One region of the Geoanaerobacter pelophilus genome, then DNA from elsewhere that is predicted to be linked to it. Evidence: riboswitches for the same ligand, from Rfam matches in the RefSeq annotation. Region 1 holds a riboswitch; the other holds the start of a gene.
The links. A riboswitch is a leader RNA that binds a small molecule or an ion and turns the genes downstream of it on or off. The one in region 1 is predicted to bind S-adenosylmethionine.
Positions count from the first base shown of each region.

Region 2: another riboswitch for S-adenosylmethionine. It lies ahead of KI809_RS01470 (trans-sulfuration enzyme family protein); the one in region 1 lies ahead of metX (homoserine O-acetyltransferase MetX).

Region 1 is NZ_JAHCVJ010000001.1:1,166,366-1,170,756, forward strand. It holds gene sucC (ADP-forming succinate--CoA ligase subunit beta) at 1-660, shown strand, start outside; gene sucD (succinate--CoA ligase subunit alpha) at 692-1,579, shown strand; SAM riboswitch class I at 1,705-1,796, shown strand; gene metX (homoserine O-acetyltransferase MetX) at 1,852-2,952, shown strand; gene KI809_RS05350 (glycosyltransferase) at 2,938-3,981, opposite strand; gene KI809_RS05355 (GPMC system MBL fold metallohydrolase) at 4,099-4,391, shown strand, end outside.
Region 2 is NZ_JAHCVJ010000001.1:326,111-330,501, forward strand. It holds gene KI809_RS01465 (trans-sulfuration enzyme family protein) at 1-732, opposite strand, end outside; gene KI809_RS01470 (trans-sulfuration enzyme family protein) at 729-1,877, opposite strand; SAM riboswitch class I at 1,948-2,052, opposite strand; gene rnhA (ribonuclease HI) at 2,228-2,662, opposite strand; gene KI809_RS01480 (lysophospholipid acyltransferase family protein) at 2,646-3,299, opposite strand; gene KI809_RS01485 (sensor histidine kinase) at 3,296-4,391, opposite strand, start outside.

The DNA.
Region 1 (4,391 bases):
GGTCTCACCGGAACCGTGTGTGAAGATTGCGTGGAGCTGATCCAGAACCTCTATCGCTGCTGCCTGGAAAAAGACTGCTCCCTGGTGGAGATAAACCCGTTGACGGTGACCAAGGCCGGCTGGCTGCTCGCCATGGACGCCAAGATCAACTTTGACGACAACGCCATGTTCCGTCACCGCGAATACCCGGATATGATGGACTATTCACAGCTGGACCCCTTGGAAATAAACGCCGGCAAGTACGACCTTTCGTACATCAAGCTCTCCGGCAACATCGGCTGCATGGTTAATGGCGCCGGGCTTGCCATGGCCACCCTCGACGTGCTCAAGGAGTTCGGCGGCGAACCGGCAAACTTCCTGGACGTTGGGGGCGGGTCAACCCGCGAGAAAGTTGCCGAAGCGTTCAAGATCATCCTTGAAGACAGTGACGTCAAAGGGGTGTTCGTCAACATCTTCGGCGGCATCATGCGCTGCGACGTCATTGCCCAGGGGATTATCGAGGCCGCCTCGGAAGTGAAATGCACCCTGCCGATTGTCGTCCGGATGGACGGCAGCAAGGTTGAAGAGGGAAAACAGCTCCTGGCCGAATCTGGTCTCAATGTCCAGACTGCCGACACGCTCGGCGACGGGGCACAGCGGATCGTGTCAATGCTTGGCTAATTTAACCACACCACCATAAAAGGAATCAGACATGGCAATTCTGATCAATAAAGACTCAAAAGTTCTTGTTCAGGGGATAACCGGCAGAAGCGGCCTCTTTCACACCCAGCAGTGCCGCGACTACGGCACGCACATAGTAGCCGGGGTCACTCCGGGGAGAGGCGGCATCCATATCGAAGGAATTCCGGTCTTCAATACCGTTGCCGAAGCGGTCCATTATACCGGCGCCACGGTTTCCATGATCTTCGTGCCGCCGCCGGGAGCGGCAGATGCGATCCTGGAGGCATGCGAAGCCGGGCTGGAGCTGGCAGTATGCATTACGGAAGGAATACCGGTGCGTGACATGGTACTGGCGCGCCGTATCCAGCGCGAAAGCAAGACCAGGCTCATCGGCCCGAACTGCCCGGGTATCATCACCCCCGGCCAGTGCAAACTGGGCATCATGCCGGGCTACATCCACAAGCCGGGCAAGATCGGTATTGTCTCGCGCAGCGGCACCCTCACCTACGAGGCAGTGAAGCAGGTCACCGACGCCGGCCTGGGGCAATCCACCTGTGTCGGTATCGGCGGCGACCCGATCATCGGCATGAATTTCATCGATGTCCTAAAACTGTTCAATGAAGACCCGGATACCGAAGCGGTCATGATGATCGGCGAGATCGGCGGCGGCGCCGAAGAGGATGCAGCCAATTGGATCAAAGAAAATATGAAGAAGCCGGTGGCGGCCTTCATCGCCGGGGTCACCGCTCCTCCGGGCAAAAGGATGGGTCACGCCGGAGCCATTATCACCGGCGGCAAGGGCAAGGCGGAAGACAAGATCCGCACCTTGCAGGAGTGCGGGGTAACTGTTGCCACCAGTCCGACCAAGATGGGAGTAGCGGTGCTGGAAGCGATCAACGCAAAGCGCAAGAAAAAGTAGCCCATTCCGGCCTCTGGTCCGCCTGATTTTGCATTGACAAAAGGAGCGTCATCACCTATTCTACCCTGACAATTTAATAACTTGCCGGAGTCGGATTCAAAAGTACGAATAAGACTTTGGCTGCCAGCTTATCAAGAGTGGTGGAGGGACAGGCCCTGCGAAACCACAGCAACCGGTCCGGAAACGGGCGCCAGGTGCTAATTCCTAGAGATGAGCCGGGTGCTGACAAACGATACACTCAAAGCCCCTGCTCATCTTGCAGGGGCTTTTTTATGCCGTACGGAATCGTTACAGAACAATCAATAACCTTCGACACCGATATCCGCCTGGAAAGCGGTCGAATCCTCGGGCCGATTACGCTTGCCTATGAGACGTACGGCGAACTGAATGCCGACCGCTCCAATGCCATTCTCGTTGCTCACGCCTGGACCGGCAACGCCCATCTGGCGGGACGCTATTCGGATGAAGAGCCGAAACCCGGCTGGTGGGACGCCATCGTCGGTCCCGGCTGCCTGCTGGACACCGACCGCTACTGCGTCATCTGCTCCAATGTCATCGGCTCCTGCTACGGCTCCACTGGCCCCACCTCAATCAACCCAAAGACCGGCAAGCGGTACAACCTGTCATTCCCGGTCATCACGGTGCGCGACATGGTCCGGGCCCAGCAGTTGTTGATCGACCACCTGGGGATCAAACGCCTGGTGACCGTGCTCGGCGGCAGCATGGGCGGCATGCAGGCCCTGGAATGGGCAACCCAATACCCGGACCGGATAGCATCGGCCGTGGTGCTGGCCACCTCCCCCCGCCCTTCGGCACAGGCGATCTCCCTTAATGCCGTGGCCCGGTGGGCCATATTCAACGACCCTACCTGGAAAAAGGGGGAGTACAAGAAAAACCCCAAGGACGGCCTGGCGCTGGCCCGCGGCATCGGCCACATCACTTTCCTCTCCGATGAGTCGATGACCGCCAAGTTCGGCAGGCGCTTCTCGGCCAAAGACGGCCTGTTCGACTTTTTCGGCCAGTTCGAGGTGGAACGCTACCTCAACTACAACGGCTACGGCTTTGTGGACCGATTCGACACCAACTCGTTTCTGTATCTCGCCAAGGCGCTGGACCTCTACGACGTTGCCTGGGGGTGCGAGTCACTGGAAGAGGCCTTTGAACCGGTGCAGGCGCCGATCCAGTTTTTTGCCTTCACCTCTGACTGGCTCTATCCGCCGGCCCAGACCGAAGAGATGGTCACTGCCCTGAAATCGCTGAACAAACCGGTGGAGTACCACCTCATCAATTCCCCCTACGGCCATGACGCCTTTCTCCTGGAACATGAGACCTTCACCCCCCAGGTCCGGGAGTTCCTGTCAAAGGTGCGGTGAGCAAGAATTAGCCCTTCCGGCGACCTTTTCGTACAACCGCAGATACCCTGCAGCCTCTTGTTCCGGCGAATGGCTCGTTTCAGCCATCCTGCGCCCTTCCATCCCCAGGTGACAACAGAGTCCAGGGTCTGCCAGCAACAGTTCCGCCTTGGCAGCAAATTCCTCAGCATCACGGTATAACAGGCCGTTAACGCCGTCGATCACCAGCGACCGGTTCCCTTCGACATCCGAGGCCAGCAGCGGTTTTCCCCACGCCATCCCCTCCAGAAGAGAATTGGCCATTCCCCCCTCAAAACTGGAACTGTTCACCACCACATCGGCAGTGCGATACAACGCTCCCATGTTGCGATGCTCAACCACCCCCAGGTATTCGACAAACGGAAAATCCGTCATCATGGCAAACAAGCGCTCGGCATACGACTGATCCAGAACCGGCCCCACCAGTTGCAACCGAACTGTGGGGTGACGGCTGTGAAGTTCCGCCACTGGCGGTAACGGCGAGATCAGATCCTTGACCGGCCGGATCCCTGCCGGAAGAAGAAAAATAAAGTCATCCCCCTGCCGCACTGTTGCGAGCCCTTTGTCCAAGGCAGGAAGCTCGACCCCTTGGGGTATGACCGTGATTCGCGCCGTAAGTGAGCGCGCCTCTGAGCCAAGACGAAGCGCAACGAGTTCGTGAAACGCCACCACCACCGCTGCCGATTCCAGACTTGCCAGGGTTTCATCACGTCGGTCATCGGCCAGGGTTTCATAGATATCTGAGCCGGTAAGAGTAACAATGAATGGCACCCTGCCCTGCGCCCTGATTATCCGGGCAACGCTCCCCCCCAGATAGCCGTGAAAGGCGTGACACAGGTCAAAATTGCCGTTGAGCACAGAGGCAACAACCTGATCTCCGGGCATATCGTCGAGCGAGAAGATGTGCAGGTCGCACCCCAGTTGCCGCAACTGCTTTGCCAGGCGCACTACAGTTACGGCATTGCCGCGCACCGCATCTCGCCAGTATGGGGTTATCAGGGCAACCCGCATTTTAATTATCCTCCAAAGCCGGTAACAGGGGCATCGCCGAGACCGGGAAAGGGCAATCTCCTTGTTGACTGGGTAGTTTCATGGTATTCTCCGGGTATTCTTTCCGGGAGTCAGTCCATGAAACTGGTAATTCTGGGGAGTGGCACATCCACCGGGATTCCCATGGTCGGCTGCCGCTGCCCGGTCTGCAGCTCTTCAGATCAGCATGACAAGCGCAGCAGGACGTCTCTCATGGTCGAGACCGGCGGCAGAACCATCATTGTGGACACATCCACCGACCTTCGCCAGCAGGCCCTGCGTGAAGGTATCGAGCGGATCGATGCCGTACTGTTCACCCATGCCCATTCAGACCACGTCAACGGCATCGATGATCTGCGCGGCTTTCATTTTATCCACCGCACTATTGTGCC
Region 2 (4,391 bases), 840 kb from region 1:
GGTCTTAAGCCCACGCAAGGTCAGCCAGCAGTCCTGCGGGCCTAGAATGGCGCCAAAGCCGTTCTGAATAAAAGCGAGCTGGCTTGCCAGTTCACGGTCTTTTGTCACGGCAAAGCCGCAGACAACATCACTGTGGCCATTGAGAAACTTGGTGCCGCTGTGCAGGACAATATCGCAGCCAAGATCAAGCGGGCGTTGCAGGTACGGAGTCATGAAGGTGTTGTCTACCAGGGTCAGCAACCCTCGGGTTCGTGCCAACTCCGCCGCTCCGGCAAGATCGGTTATCTTGAGCAGCGGGTTTGACGGGGTTTCCAGGTAGATTGCCTTGGTCTCGGGCCTGATGGCAGCTTCGATCGCATCCAGGCTGGTGGCATCGACAAAGGTCACGGTCAGCCCCCACCGGCCGAACAGCCTGGTCAGGACCCGGAAAGCCCCTCCGTAAACATCCTCGCAGACCACCAGATGGTCTCCCGGCTGGAAAAGCAGCAAGGTAGAGGATATGGCTGCCATGCCGGAACCAAAGGCAAAGGCATGCGTCCCGCCCTCCAGCCCGGCAATCGCCTCTTCAAGGGCCTCGCGGGTTGGATTCCCGGAGCGGGCGTAATCATATTTGCCGAAATGGTCAACAGAACCCTGGGCAAAGGTCGAGGTCTGGCAAACCGGTATGCTCAACGCCCCGGTGGCCGGGTCAATGGTGTGGCTCCCATGGATCAGTCTCGTCTCGAATTTCATGCCGCCTCCTCTATGGCAAATGCCTGGTCCAGATCGGCGATCAGGTCATCGACATTCTCGATTCCCACCGAAAGCCGCAACAGCACCTTGTTGATCCCCAATTTCTCCCGTTTTTCCGGCTCGATGTCGGCATGGGTCTGAACTTCCGGGAAGGTGATCAGGGTTTCCACCCCGCCCAGACTCTCGGCAAAGGAAATGAGCCCGGTCCGCAACAGCAACGGTTCAACAAGAGAGGGATCGGCAACCTCGAATGAGATCATTGCGCCAAAACCGCTCCCCTGAGCCTTCAGAAGCTCGTGTCCGGGATGTCCGGGAAGCCCCGGATAATAGACCTTCCTGACCAGAGGGTGCCTGGTCAGCCATTCGGCAATAGTCTGGGCATTTTCCTGCTGCCGGTCAAGCCGCACGGAAAGGGTTTTTATCCCCCGTATCGCGAGCCAGGAATCCTGGGGGCCAAGGACAGCGCCGGCGCCGTTCTGATGAAAGTAGACCTTCTCTGCCAATTCCGGGTCCTTGACAACCACCAGACCGCAGACAGTATCGTTGTGACCGGCCAGGTACTTGGTGCCACTGTAGACAGTGATATCCGCTCCCAGGTCCAGCGGCCGGAGCAGATACGGGGTGAGAAAGGTATTATCGACGATGCACAGCAGACCTTTTTCGCGACAGAGGGCCGAGAGTGCCGAGATATCGGCGACCTTCAACAGGGGATTGGTCAGGGACTCGACAAAAAGCGCCTTGGTATTCGGCTGAATTGCGCTCGTCACGGCACTGGTGTCGCTGGTATCGACATAGGTGAATTCCAGGCCGTACTGGTTGAAGATCTTTTCAAAAAGCCGGTAGGTGCCGCCGTAGAGATCCTCGGTGACGATAATGTGGTCGCCATGGCTGAACAGGAACAGCAGGCTGGTGATGGCCGCCATCCCAGAAGCGTAGGCAAAACCGCGGCAACCGCCGTCCAGCTTGGCAATGCCGTCTTCAAGCGCCTGACGAGTCGGATTGCCGGAACGGGAGTAGTCGTAGCCGGTGCTCTGACCAAGGCCGGGGTGGCGAAAAGTAGCTGTCTGATAGATCGGGACAGTGACTGCGCCGGTACGGGTATCCCAATCAAGTCCAATCTGTGCTGCCTGAGATGCGATGTTCATGATAGACCTCCAAAATGAAAATCCCCTTCCGGGGTGCGGAAGGGGACTCTCTTTGCAGATCGTCCGCGCTCCCTTATCTCCCGAAACCTGTCGGTTTCGCAGGAATTGGCACCTTCCCTTTCGGGAGGTTGCCGCGACGTCATAGGGCCTGTCCCTCGGTCGCTCTTGATAAGAAACGTGGTACTTATTCGATTGTAGGAACTTGCTGCATATTTTTGCCAGCAAGCAATGTTTTATTCTTTACCGTATTAGTCGGACAAATGTAAAGCATTTTTTTTACAGTGTCATCAAAGCCAGGTAGCAAGGGAATCTGCAGTTATTCACCCCACAGGTAAAATGTAGGCGACAGGTCAGAGTTTCCCAATGGCATTCCTCGCCAGTTCATCGCACCGCTCGTTCTCTGCATGGCCGTCATGGCCGCGAACCCAGCGCCACTCAACAGTGTGAATTCCGGTAAGCTCCAGCAACCGTTCCCAGAGATCGCGGTTCACAACAGGCTCTTTCTTGCTGTTGATCCATCCTTTCCTGATCCACCCGGATATCCACTCGGTCATCCCCTTGACCAGATACTGGGAATCAGTGGTGATGACGACCCGACAAGGTCGTTTCAAGGCAGCAAGCCCGGCAATGGCTGCGGTCAGTTCCATCCGGTTGTTGGTCGTTGCCGGTTCGCCGCCGGAAAGCTCTTTCTCATTATTGCCGAGACGCAGGATCGTACCCCAGCCGCCAGGCCCAGGGTTGCCGCTACAGGCACCGTCGCAGAAGATTTCAACAGCGTCCGACATAAGCCCCCTCTTCCTTGAGCAGCGCTTCAATCGCATCCATCACCCGATCAACAATCAACTGATGGGTCTCCTTGCAGTCGTCGCGCAGGAAAAGATCGGAGAAATCGATCGGCGCCCCAAAGACCACCATACCCTGCTGCCGTACACCTGGGAACTTCCAGCGGTTCAGTCCGATCAGGGCAGTAGGGACTACTGCCGGTCGCACATCGTATATTATCTTGCCTACGCCGCGGTTGCCTTTGCCCAGGCGACCATCCTTGTGGCGGGTTCCCTCCGGGAAAAGCATCACTCGCTGGTCGACGAGCAGTTCATTGATTGCTTTGCCGGCGCGAACGTCCCGTCCCCGTCTTACCGGAAAAGCGCCCCATGAGCTGTACAGCAGCCGGGTGAAGGTTTTGGCAAAGAGCTCTTCCTTGGCCGGCGCCCAGAGCATGCTCATCGGAAAACTCCTGATAATCGCCCACGGGAGAAAGATCGTCTCATAAGCGGAAATATGGTTGGCAGCAAGCAACACCCCACCTGACTCAGGTATATGTTCAGCGCCCCGGCTCCTGAAATCATTGAACAAGGAAGCATAAATACCGATGACGTTGGCGGAAAAGGTTACCCACAAACGCCGGGCGAATGAGACCTTCATCCTTTTCCCTCCGGCAAGATAAAATAAAACGTGGCACCTTCTCCAACTTTGCCTTCACCCCATACCTGACCGCCGTGACGTTCCACAACCCTTTTTACGGTAGCCAGGCCGATACCGGTGCCACTGAATTGCTTGCTGTCATGAAGTCTTGAAAATAGCTTGAAGAGATTGTCCGCAAAAGCCATATCAAATCCGGCTCCGTTGTCCTGCACAAAGAATGCTTTCCCTCTTATCGTTTCGCACTCACCGAAAGTGATCGATGCAGCAGGCTCATTGGCGGTATATTTCCAGGCATTGCCCAGGAGATTTTCCAGCAAAATCCGGATCAACCCGCAATCGCCATAAGCGGTAAGCCCTGGAGTAATATGGCATGAAACATGGCGTTCCGGATTGATAAGCCCAAGATCGGCAGTTATCACTGAAGCCAACTCGGAAAGGTTCAGCCGAGCATGGTTTATCTGCCGGTGCGAGATGTTGGCCAACATCTGGAGAGATTCGATCAGCTCCTCCATTCTCTGGCTGGCGTCGCAGATGGTATTAATAAAATAGGATGCAGGATCTGCCTCGGCTGCAACGCTATTCTCCCGGAGATAGTGGGCTGCCGTGTATATCACCGTCAGCGGTTTCCTGAGATCGTGAGAAACGGAATGGGCAAAAGACTCCAACTCGCGGTTAAGCGCTTCGAGATCGGCAGCCTTGCGGGCCAGATTCGCCTCGGACTGCATGTGAGAGGAGATATCCCTGACGACTTCGATTCCGGCAACAATATTGCCACTGGCGTCACGTAGCGGCGAGGCAATGATTTCGATATGAGTTGTAGCAGACCCAGGCGGAGTCTGCTTGACCAGGGTATGGATGCCGCCGTCGTTAAACGCAGCCACCACGGGGCAGCCCTCGCAGGGAGATGTCCCCCTGCCGAAAGCACTGAAACACTGCTCGCCAATGAAATTGCCGCCAGCCATCTGGCGATGCACCTCATTCTGATACAGCACCCTGAACCCGGTGTCCTGAATACTGATCCCGTCGCCGATAGCGGCAATAATCGCCTCGCTTTTGGATTTTTCCGACGCGGCTGCCTCAAGGGCAGACGTT